DNA from 4 places in the Vreelandella sulfidaeris Esulfide1 genome. Region 3 is predicted to be linked to each of the others. Evidence: predicted binding sites of a transcription regulator. Region 3 holds the regulator's gene; each other region holds the start of a gene.
What was found. Region 3 encodes LexA, which represses DNA repair genes until DNA is damaged. Its sites were predicted from a motif close to TACTGTNTANNTANACAGTA; they were not measured.
Positions count from the first base shown of each region.

Region 1 (2,969 bases), 1.6 Mb from region 3:
GCCGAGATTGCTTCGTCGCAGGCTCCTCGCAATGACACAGACACACTACTAATATTCCGGCACCGCTTTATTCATGTCTTTGGTGCTGTAAGAACCTCAATAGCGTTCTTCACACGGTTTTCCAGCAGGGAAAGATCAAGCGGGCAGTCACGTGGCCAGCCAATACACAGGCGGACACCATCGCCGTCGTAGTCAGCTTGCTCAATAGGGATGTCGTGTTCTTCACACCAGGTGCGGGCAATCGCCTCGCTGGCAAAGCTGAGGCGTAGGGTATAAGTGTCACGCTCTATGACTTCTTGAGTAGGCAATGTCTCAAGCGCATGGCTAACCGCTTGGGCATAAGCGCGGGCTAAACCTCCGGTACCCAATTTCGTGCCACCAAAATAGCGAATCACCACACAGCCAATATGGCCCAGTTGGCTACCCTGCAGTACTTGGTACATTGGTCGCCCGGCGGTGCCGCCTGGCTCACCATCATCAGAGAAGCCAATCAAATTCTGTTCGCCGGGTGGCCCGGCAATATAAGCAGTGCAGTGGTGGCTAGCATTGGGATGTGCAGTTTTCGCGGCGTTCAACATGATGGTGAACGCGCTGATGTCCGGCGCGTGGCAGACCCAAGTTATGAAGTGGCTCTTTTCTACTTCGATATCAGTCGTATGCCAGGACGAAGGGGGGAGTGCCGGAACCCGGTAGCGCATTAATGCTCCGTGATAGTAGGCTTACTTTTCAGGCAAGCGCTTGGGTTAGGTTCAACACCCATCACCATCCCGAGTACCTGAATATCACGGTTATGCAAAAATAGCGCGGGCTGCAAAACATCTTCAGGCCATAACTCTACCCCAAAGCGGCTGATAGAGAGTTGCCTCAAGGCTATTGTTTGCTGATTGATTTCGGCAACGGCGGTTTCTGTCTGGGCATCGTGTTGATAACGCCGGATAATAATGACATCGCCATCGAATAAGTTGCAATCACACAGTGCGTTACCACGCACCTTTAATGCATAGGTATTGCGTCGAGTCACGCTTGGTGCCATGGCGAAAGCCCGCGGTACTGGTTGTCTATGGCCGAAGGTCGCGGTGGGTACTGCCATCGATATCGTCATTGATAAATCTCCAGTGCTGAGCTCGCCAGAGCATGTCTTTTCATACAGTAGTTTTAGTATAAGCCTGTTTTTGCATACAGTGCTAGCATTAATTCGTCTTAACGATCATTGACGGAGATCATGCTGCGACCCAGCGCCGCATAGACTGAGTGGCGAGAAAGGGGCTTTCCGTGTAGAGTTCGACGCGAAATCAATGTGTCTGGAGAGTCCCTTGAGCCTGTGCCTTCAAGCCCGACAGCTGGCCTGTGAACGTGATGACCGCTGGCTGTTCAATGGGCTGGATCTTGATATTCGCAGCGGAGAAATAGTGCGCATTGAAGGTCCTAATGGCAGCGGTAAAACCACGCTGCTCAAAATCCTCTCCGGGCAACTCAGTGACTATCAGGGTGAACTCTTTTGGAATGACGCTTTGATGAGCGAGGCGCGTGAACATTTTCTCGCTAATTTGCTCTATTTAGGACATGCCCCAGGCATTAAATCAGGGCTTTCCCCGTTAGAAAATTTAGCCTGGTATCAGGCGTTAAGCGGGGAGAGCGGTGATGAGGAAGAGCGCTTAGAAGCCCTTGAACGTGTTGGATTGGCAGGCTTTGAAGATGTGCCTGCAGGGCAACTCTCGGCAGGCCAACAGCGTCGTGTGGCCCTGGCGCGCTTAACATTAACGCCAAGGGCGCTATGGGTACTGGATGAACCTTTTACCGCCATAGATCGTCACGGCGTCGCTGATTTAGAAAGACAGCTTGTTGCCCACGCTCAGGCCGGTGGCTGCGTGTTAGTAACGACACACCACGAGTTAACCGCTTCTCCGTTGCTGAGGCGGATAGCGCTGGGGTAGAAGGAGTCAAGATTGCATAGCTCTTCACAGGGTTCCTCACATAGCACGTTACAGGGTTCTTCCATTACTTCGGTGCACGCTCCAAACACTGCCCAACAGGTGCCGGCAATGCCCCTGCTCGATCATAGGGGTGGGCTGATGATTGCCGTGAAGGCTACGTTAGTGCGTGACTTAACGTTATTGTTAAGGCGCCGTGGAGAAGTGCTCAATCCGCTGGTGTTTTTTGCGTTGGTGATCACCCTGTTTCCAATCGCTATTTCACCCGACCCTGAGTTATTGGCGGTTATTGCGCCGGGATTATTGTGGGTGGCAGCTTTATTGGCTGCGTTGCTGTCGTTAGACAGCCTGTTTCGCAGCGACTATGACGACGGAAGCCTTGAACAGTTGTTGCTGGCGCCCCAGCCGCTGGCTGCGCTGAGTCTGGCAAAAGTGGCCGTACACTGGCTGCTAACGGGGTTGCCTTTAGCGCTGATGGCCCCCCTGTTAGGCATTATGCTGGCACTGCCGGCGGGTAGTTACGCCGTGTTGGCGCTGTCGTTGGCGCTGGGCACGGCGAGCTTGAGTTTGATTGGCGCGATTGGTGCGGCATTAACGGTCGGCTTGGCGCGGGGTGGCGTACTGCTTTCGTTGTTGGTATTGCCACTGTATATCCCGGTATTAATTTTTGGCGCCGGTGCGGTGCAAGCGGCTATTTTCGGCGACGGTGTTTTAGCGCATTTGGCTATTTTGGGTGCGCTTCTCGCCGCCGCGCTGATGTTAGCGCCGTGGGCGATTGCTGCATCGCTGCGTATCAGTATTAACGGTTAAGGACAGGACTCGCTATGTGGGCCTTTATTCATAAACTAGGATCACCCAAGTGGTTCTATAGTATTAGCGCCAAACTACAGCCTTGGTTTTGGGCGGCGGCGGGGCTGCTGATTATCACCGGGTCGTTGTGGGGGCTGGCGTTTGCCCCGGCGGATTACCAACAGGGCAATAGCTTCCGGATCATTTATGTCCATGTGCCGGCGGCTTTTTTAGCCCAGTCCATCTTTA
Region 1 is NZ_CM133364.1:678,376-681,344, forward strand. Features, by position in the region: gene ACW44H_RS03200 (IMPACT family protein) at 72-698, opposite strand; gene ACW44H_RS03205 (LexA family protein) at 698-1,102, opposite strand; gene ccmA (cytochrome c biogenesis heme-transporting ATPase CcmA) at 1,314-1,934, shown strand; gene ccmB (heme exporter protein CcmB) at 2,043-2,741, shown strand; gene ACW44H_RS03220 (heme ABC transporter permease) at 2,756-2,969, shown strand, end outside.
Region 1: ACW44H_RS03205 (LexA family protein) is a predicted target of LexA. The motif match lies at 1,165-1,184, and genes of this name have one in related genera.

Region 2 (2,969 bases), 260 kb from region 3:
AGCTGATAGCGAATCAATCCCCACCGGCCCGCCATCGAATTTATCGATCATGGCCAGCAGTAACCGCCGATCCATGTGATCCAGGCCGTGGTGATCAACATTGAGCATATTGAGTGCGGCGTCGGCCATGGCGACATCCACAACGCCGTTACCTTTCATTTCCGCATAATCACGTACGCGCCGTAGCAGCCGGTTAGCGATTCGTGGCGTACCGCGTGAACGTCGGGCGACTTCAATCGCCCCTTCTTGGCTGGTTTCTACACCCAACAATCGCGCCGAGCGGGAAACAATTTCGGTCAGCTCTTCAAGGTTATAGAACTCGAGCCGCTGAACGATCCCAAACCGGTCTCGCAATGGCGAGGTCAATAAACCGGCCCGGGTGGTTGCCCCCACCAGCGTAAAGCGGGGAAGATCCAGCTTAATAGAACGTGCCGCGGGCCCTTCGCCAATCATAATATCCAGTTGGAAATCTTCCATGGCGGGGTAAAGCACTTCCTCGACCACCGGTGACAGGCGATGAATCTCGTCGATAAAAAGTACATCTCCCGGCTCGAGATTGGTCAGCATGGCGGCTAAGTCGCCCGCGCGCTCAAGCACCGGCCCAGAGGTAGATTTCATCCCTACCCCCATCTCGGTGGCAATGATATGTGCAAGGGTCGTTTTACCCAGCCCCGGAGGGCCGAATACCAGGGTGTGATCCAGGCTCTCATCGCGCAGTCGTGCGGCGCCAATAAAGATTTCCAACTGTTCGCGGACACGCGGCTGGCCAATATAATCGTCCAGCCGCTTAGGGCGAATCGCGTAATCAAAGCGCCCCTCTCCTTGTTCAGGCTCAGCGGCGATCAGCCGATCGTGTTCTAACATAGGTGCTCTTCTTTATGGCGATTCAAATGGGCGATTTACAAAGGTCTGTTTACCAAGGTCTATCCGCTACCAGCAATTGCGTACTTATCCCGCTCGGCTTAGCCACTCATACGTTGGGTGAGCGCGGCTTTAATAAGCGCTTCGGTAGACTGATTGGGATCGATATCGGCAAGCATTTTCGACGCCTCAGTCAGTTTATACCCCAAACTAACTAGCGCGGCTTCCGCATCGGCAAGGCTATCGCGGGCAGGCACGCGGCCATTGGCGGCCTCAAGGGGCAGTAGCGCGTTGCTGCCATCTTCCCACTCGGGAAAACGATCACGCATTTCAATAATCAGCCGCTCGGCGGTTTTCTTACCCACCCCGGGTAGTTTAGTGAGTGCTTTACTGTCGTCGTCACGCACGCAGCGCATAAAGGCGTCTTCATCCATGCCGGACAGTATCGCAAGTGCAAGCTTAGGTCCGACGCCGTTTACTTTTATCAACGCACGAAAAAGAGCACGCTCATGCTCTCTACCAAATCCATACAGTAGGTGCGCATCGTCACGAATGGTGAGGTGTGTGAATAACGAAACTTGTTCGCCGACATTGGGTAATGCCACCAGCGTATTCATCGAGGTTTCCAGCTCATAACCAACACCATGGACGTCGATCACAATCCAGGGAGGTTGCTTTGCCATTATCTGGCCACTTAGCCGTCCAATCATAAATACGCTCATGCTGAGGTGAAAAACAATAGGGTGTAAAACAGACGTTTACTATAAAGCTACTCTGTACATGTGACCAGTTGTGTAGCGGCCGGAACAGAGGGAATTAAAGACGCCAGCGTCCGGTGGAACGTCGCCGTGCCCGTGAAGGCGTAGCCAGCAGCCCATTGCCGCTATAGGCATGGCCGCTATAAGCATGAGTTAGCGCAATGGCTAACGCATCAGCGGCATCGGCTTGAGGGGCGGCAGAAAGCAGCAGAATAGCCGTCACCATATGCTGGACCTGTTCTTTATCCGCCCCACCTTGACCAGTCACCGCTTGTTTGATTTGCCGCGCGGCGTACTCGGCAAGGGTTAAACCATGGTTGGCCATGCACACCAGCGCCGCCCCACGAGCTTGTCCCAGTTTCAGTGCAGAGTCAGGGTTCTTGGCCATAAATACCCGCTCGATAGCCACCTGAGAAGGACGATGCAAACCGACAACTTCGCTAAGTCCTGCATAGATTTGTGCCAATCGCTGTTCTAACGCTCCTTCAGCCGTCCGAATACAGCCACTTGCCACATAGCAGGGTTTAACACCAACCATATCAATGACGCCATAGCCCGTTATCCGGGACCCTGGGTCAATGCCCAAAATACGAATGGGTGCGGCAGGCTTTTTTTTATCCATCTCGATGGGGCTCTTGTAGGCTTAGTCTTATAGGCTTAGAACGGAGTAACATACAAAAACACCGACGCCGTGGCGTCGGTGTTGGCTAAACGATCAAGCGTCTTATTCGGCTGCTGTTTCCGGCTTGGCTTTCTGACGTAGACGGATATTCAAATCCTTCAACTGCTCGGGGCTTACTTCGCCCGGTGCATTGGTCATTAAGCAGGCGGCACTTTGGGTTTTCGGGAAGGCGATGACTTCACGAATGGTCTTAGCACCGACCATCAACATGACCAGACGATCCAAACCGAAGGCTAAACCGCCATGGGGCGGCGCGCCGTACTGAAGCGCATCCAGCAAGAAGCCGAATTTTTCCTGGGCTTCCTCTTCGCCAATACCCAATATCTCAAACACAGTGCTCTGCATGGTCTGATCGTGGATACGAATGGAGCCTCCGCCCAATTCGGTACCGTTGAGCACCATATCGTAAGCGCGTGACAATGCGTTCGCAGGGTCCGCTTTCAGCTCTTCCGGTGTGCAAGAAGGCGCAGTGAACGGGTGGTGAAGCGGGCTAAGGCGGCCGTTGTCGTCAGCTTCAAACATCGGGAAATCGACGACCCAAAGCGGCGCCCATTCCTGGGTGTAAAGCTCCAGATCTGCGCCTAGCTTGACGCGTAGCGCACCAATGGCTTCGTTGACGATACGGGTTTTATCCGCACCGAAGAAAATAATGTCGCCATCTTTAGCGC
Region 2 is NZ_CM133364.1:2,026,218-2,029,186, reverse strand. Features, by position in the region: gene ruvB (Holliday junction branch migration DNA helicase RuvB) at 1-864, opposite strand, end outside; gene ruvA (Holliday junction branch migration protein RuvA) at 963-1,571, opposite strand; gene ruvC (crossover junction endodeoxyribonuclease RuvC) at 1,678-2,241, opposite strand; gene aspS (aspartate--tRNA ligase) at 2,344-2,969, opposite strand, start outside.
Region 2: ruvA (Holliday junction branch migration protein RuvA) is a predicted target of LexA. The motif match lies at 1,634-1,653, and genes of this name have one in related genera.

Region 3 (2,969 bases):
GCCGTTGAGAGTCTACCTGGCCTCCGCGGTTCACTCCCCTTTCTAACCCGCAAAGCCACAAAATACGGGTTAAAATCCAGTCACGTCCTGGATGACTCTCGTCTAGCGCAGGTGAAAATACCTCACCATTCCAGCGTCGGCCCCGAAAAACGGCATTCTCCGGTCTATCAGCACCAATAGCGGCTCGTACATAGTGCCAACCATGGGGTGTTTTACCACTCCCATTTTGCTCTCCATTACCGGCGGCACCGGAAGAGATCGCGTATTCATGAAGCACTTTCGCGCCCCGCCAGCAGCGCAGTAGCTGTTGACTGGTATCAATCTCCAACCAGATGTTTTCAGTTGGAGGTAGCTCAGCTAGCTTGGGCGTTCGCATGTTTTCCTTCTTCGAGGGCAGGAGGTAACGGTGCATTCATGGCAGCAACTACCACCGGACGCAACCGCCTTACTAAATCCCGCACAGTGACCTGCTCGTGATAATCCTTTTCCGCGATATCTCGCAATGCATCGAGTCCTGACAGAGTAAATATCACGGTACCAAGCATAAAGTGTAGTCGCCAAAAGCGTTCCGCGTCAGGCAGGTCTGGTGTCGCCTGACGCACAAGCTCCGTGAAACGGGCAAACACATCGCCATACTCTTGCTGAATATGGCGTCGAAGATGCCCTTGTGCTTGGCTGTAGGCCAGTCCTAGTAAGCGCATGAATACTTTGAGACTATTGCGTTCAGCCGGCACAGCCAGGACGGTTGTTGCCATTGTTTCGAGTAACGTTTCAAGCGGCACAACGTGCCCTTTATGCTGGGCTTCAAGCTCATCAAGCGCGGTGTGAAAACGCACTGTAAAAGGATCTAGATAGCGAGAAAACACAGCCTGTATTAAGGCTTTCTTAGAGCCAAAATGGTAGTTCACGGCTGCTAAGTTGACGCGCGCTTTGCTAGTGATGTTGCGCAGCGAGGTTTCAGCAAAACCACGCTCTGCAAACAGCACTTCAGCGGTATCGAGTATACGGGTCACCGTATCAGACTGAGCCATAGCGCTCTCCAGGGAAACAAGTGTTTAAAACATAGCAAAATACTATTCTATAAACTTGGCAGGCTCAACGCTTGATTTACTAATGAAATATGGCGTCTTGTATAAGCAAAAACTTAGTTTAAAACGATGACTAAAATTGCCCGCGTAGAGAAAATGAGGATTGACAGGCCATATACTGGACAGAGGAACATACTGTATACTTAAACACTTATCGATTAATTCGACGTTTATCTTGTTACTGTCAATTCACTATCAATTTACAAATTATGGAGTCTGGTATGTCGCGTCCGCTAACCGCTCGTCAACAGCATGTTTTTGATTTTATCGTTAAGACCATGGGCGAATTTGGCTACCCTCCTACGCGCGCCGAGATTGCTAAAGCGCTTGGCTTCCGTTCTCCTAATGCGGCTGAAGAACACCTGCGCGCACTTGAGCGCAAGGGGGTTATTCGCATTATCCGCAATACCTCTCGCGGCATCCGCCTGCCCAACCAAGAGCCCCAAGAAGCCCTGGATAGTGCCACCACAACCGTACCCTCCAATGTAGAGCCGCTGCCCACAGGGCTACCGGTGATTGGAGAAGTGGCGGCAGGCAGCCCTATACTGGCCGCCGAGCATATTGATCGCTACTGCCCATTACCACCAGAATACTTCACCCCAAAAGCTGACTACCTACTGCGTGTACGTGGTTTATCAATGAAAGATATCGGCATCTTAGAAGGTGACTTGTTGGCAGTTCACCGCACCGAGCGGGTACGTGATGGACAGATCGTGGTGGCTCGTCTTGAGGATGAAGTGACCGTTAAACGCTTCAAACGCCAGGGGCATCAGGTAACCCTGTTTGCAGAAAATTCCGACTTTGCGCCAATCGAAATAGATCTGCGCTTCCAGTCACTCGATATCGAAGGCGTCGGCGTCGGTGTCATTCGCGGTGGTAACGGGCAGGCGCTCGGCTAAAACAGGCGTTACTGCAGGTCGATATAGCGGTGGTCATTGAAAGTGGCCACCCAATCAGGATGGTAAACTAGCAGAATACTAAGCAACATGCCGGTTAGTAACGCCTCGGATGGCATTAATAGCGGTAGGAAGCGCGCATACTCCTGAGCCAAATAGACAGCATCAGGATCAGTACCCGCGACGACTATCAGCAACACTGCAGCTAACCCTCCTCCCAGCGTTGCCAATGCAGAGCCGAAAAAGCCGCAGACAAAAAGAAATACCATCAGGTTATCCGGTAGGCGCCGATCTACCAACCGCCATACCGTGCCAATGATCGCAGCAGGCACTATTCCGGTGACAAGAATATTAGCTCCCAGCAGCATCCACTCATTGCGACCGATCAATACCATAGCAATATTGATAAGTACGTTACTGATCAGCGCTAGGGGCGCCTTAAACACAAGTGTTAGCAATACCGTAAAGACCAGGTGCAACGTTAGCCAATCAACCGCCTGAGCACGCAGTTGCCACATCAACACCACCGCCAGCGTCGCGCCTAGCCAACGGTGCTGAAGCGCGACGTCTCCCCTCAAGGCCTGCCACGGCCGCCGACTAATTACCCAAGCAACAACTCCTAACGAGAGGAGCGAGGTAAGCAGCAGCATCCAGGGCGCTAATACACTTTGCGCAAATGACATGGTGGCCTCTCGGTTCAATAACTATTAACTAAACACCACAGTTTTGTTGCCATGGACCAGTACCCGATCCTCTAAATGCCACCGCAATCCCCGAGCGAGCACCGCTTTCTCCACATCACGGCCGAAGCGTACTAAATCGGTGGGCGTATGACAGTGGCTAACGCGATGAATATCCTGTTCGATGATAGGACCTGCGTCGAGTTCCTCCGTTACGTAGTGGCAGGTAGCTCCAATCAGTTTAACTCCCCGCTGGTAAGCCTGGTGATAAGGCTTAGCGCCAGCGAACGAGGGTAAGAAACTGT
Region 3 is NZ_CM133364.1:2,288,530-2,291,498, forward strand. Features, by position in the region: gene ACW44H_RS10685 (L,D-transpeptidase family protein) at 1-376, opposite strand, end outside; gene ACW44H_RS10690 (TetR/AcrR family transcriptional regulator) at 354-1,031, opposite strand; gene lexA (transcriptional repressor LexA) at 1,310-1,987, shown strand; gene ACW44H_RS10700 (energy-coupling factor ABC transporter permease) at 1,996-2,667, opposite strand; gene purU (formyltetrahydrofolate deformylase) at 2,692-2,969, opposite strand, start outside.

Region 4 (2,969 bases), 560 kb from region 3:
AGAGTAGCAGCGTATCCGCCGGGGGCTGCAAACGGTCCATCGCTGCCCACACTTTGGGGGTTAGTTCGCGTAACCGGCGGTGCACCCGCACATCAATGAAATCCTGCTCACCTGGCGCAAACAGCGGCGCGATACACTCTGCCGATTCGCGATACAACGCCAACGGCGCGCCCTGGCCCTGGCGACCGCCCATTTGCATCAGTGCTTCATCCATCCCCATGGCGTCGTGTTTTAACGTCGCATCGAGCAGTTGCATCATGGCGTTAATACGTCCCTCCGGCACACTGATGACCGCCCCTAAATCGTAAATCACCAGCCGCCCTTCGGCATCGGCAGCAAAGTTGCCCGCATGGGGGTCGGCGTGCAGTTCGCCGTAAGTAAACAGCTCTTCTGTAATCCAGTCCGCCAATGCCTGAGCGATCCCCTGACGCGTCGTATCATCGGCTTCCGCTAACTCACGCAGCGGCGTACCAGCGACATAGCGCATGGCCAACACATGCTGGCCGGAAAGCGCGGGCAGCGGCTCGGGGATCACCAGCCGCGGGTCATCCTGATAGCGTTCACGATAGCGCGCAAGCGCAGCGGCCTCGGCGTGATAATCCAACTCCCCACGCAGGCTTTCGGCAAGCTCCTCAAATAGCGCATCCAGTCGTGCTTGCGGAACTTTAAACCAGCGACCCAGGCGCATGATGCGCCGCACCTGTATCAGGTCGCTTTCTAACACGTCGGCCAGACCTGGATATTGCACCTTAAGAACGATCGTTTCGCCTTCGTGGGTCGTCGCCCGGTGAACTTGGCCCATGGAGGCGCTGGCGAATGGTCGCTCTTCAAACTGACTAAAATAGTGGTCAATATCGCCATATTGTAATACCAATGCTTCACGTATACGCGGCCACGGCATGGGCTCAGCCTGGCGCTGCAGGCGGGCAAGCTCCTCAGCGAGATCAGGGGGCAGCAAGTCATCCCACTGCGACATGATCTGCGCCAGCTTCATGGCGGGCCCTTTCAATTCTGATAGCCCTTCGAATAACGCTTCGCCAAGCGCGCGCCAATCCGCCTGCCCGCCTAGACGTGTTTTTAGCATCGCCCCACCGGTGCGTGCGCCTAATCCCATTAAACGCCGTGTTCTGCCTCGATCGCGCATTGTAGACGCCCCTTAACTAGCAACGCGTTTATCAAGCACATCGCTATCAAACTGGTTGCTATCAATAAAAATATTTATACATAATCTATACAACTTAACAGCAATAGCCATCTACCGCATCACTCTATTGCTCTGCTCCCGCTGGCGCCAATGCTGGGCGCCGTCTGCTACCATAAGCGCCATCAACGGATACGATAAAGGCTTCGCTGCTATGCGCCTGATAATTGCCGAAAAACCCAGCCTCGCCCAAGCCATTGCCGAGGCATTACCGGGCTATAGCAAACGCCAGGATGGCGCCATGGTTTGTGGCGACACCACGGTTACCTGGTGCCTCGGCCACTTACTGGAGCAAGCACCGCCAGAGGCTTACGACCCCGCCGATAAACAGTGGCGGTTGGATCGGCTTCCCATCGTGCCGCAGCAGTGGAAACTGATGCCGCGCCCCAAGGCACGGGGCCAGCTAGCGGTGATTCGCAAGCTGATAAAACAAGCCACCGATGTGGTACACGCAGGTGACCCTGACCGCGAGGGTCAACTGTTGGTGCAAGAAGTCATCGAGTACATGAAGTATCGTGGCCCGGTGCAGCGGCTACTGATTAGCGATCTCAACAAACCTGCGGTCAGCCGGGCACTGGCAAAACTGAACCCCAACGCCGACTATCAACCGCTTTTTCAGGCGGCCCAGGCGCGCTCGCGCGCTGACTGGTTGTACGGCATTAACTTAACTCGCGCCTGGACACTCACTGGCCGCCAGGCTGGTCATGACGGCGTGCTTTCTGTGGGCCGCGTGCAAACGCCAGTACTCGGGCTGATTGTGCGCCGCGATAACGCCATCCGAGATTTCAAGCCGCATCCCTTCTACCCGCTATGGGTGGACCTTAAGGTAGCCCAGGGCCAACTGCGCGCCTGGTGGGCGCCCAAAGAGCACCAACCACTTGATGACCAAGGCCGCTTGATTGATCGCACCCCTGCCGACGCGCTAGCGGCTCAGTTGCCCGGCGCTTCAGGTCACCTAACCAAGCTCGACCAGCAAGAAAAAAGCCAAGCGCCGCCGCTGCCCTACTCGCTTTCCGCACTTCAGGTAGATGCCGCCCGCCGCCATGGGCTTTCCGCACAGATGGTGTTGGATATTTGCCAGCGGCTCTACGAGCGCCACAAGTTGATCACCTACCCGCGCTCAGACTGCCGCTACCTGCCCGAAGAGCACCTTCAATTAGCCCAGCGCAGCTTAACCGGTGCCTGCGAAAACGATCCAGCGCTACAGCAGTGGCTAAATGGGGCGGACTTCACGCTGCGCTCAAAAGCCTGGAACGACAAGCAGGTAGGCGCACACCATGCGATCGCACCCACCGGCAAACCGGCGGATTTCAGTCAGCTTTCCGACACCGAAGGCCACGTGTTCCGCTTAATTGTGCGCAACGTCATGGCGCAGTTTTATCGCCCGCTGCGCACCTTCGAAGTCAAAGCCGAGTTTACGCTGCTAGACGAAGCCTTCCGCGCCCGTGGTCAAAGTATTCTCGACCCCGGCTGGAAGCCACTCTTTACCACCCGCGATGAAACTCCACCGCTGCCGCCGCTCACCCAAGGGGAGCCCTGCCAAGCAGTAGACGCAGGCGTTGAAGAGAAGGAAACCCGCCCGCCGGAACCCTTCACCGACGCCAGCCTGATTAAAGCCATGATGAACATTGGCCGTTATGTGGACGACCCGGAAGTGCGCCGCACCCTACGCGACACCGACGGCCTGGGCACCGAAGCCACCCGGGCGGGCATTATCGAAACCCTGGTACAGCGCGGTTACTTAGTGCGCCAGCAGAAAGCCCTACGC
Region 4 is NZ_CM133364.1:1,723,889-1,726,857, reverse strand. Features, by position in the region: gene ACW44H_RS07935 (ABC1 kinase family protein) at 1-1,144, opposite strand, end outside; gene ACW44H_RS07930 (DNA topoisomerase III) at 1,356-2,969, shown strand, end outside.
Region 4: ACW44H_RS07930 (DNA topoisomerase III) is a predicted target of LexA. The motif match lies at 1,228-1,247, and genes of this name have one in related genera.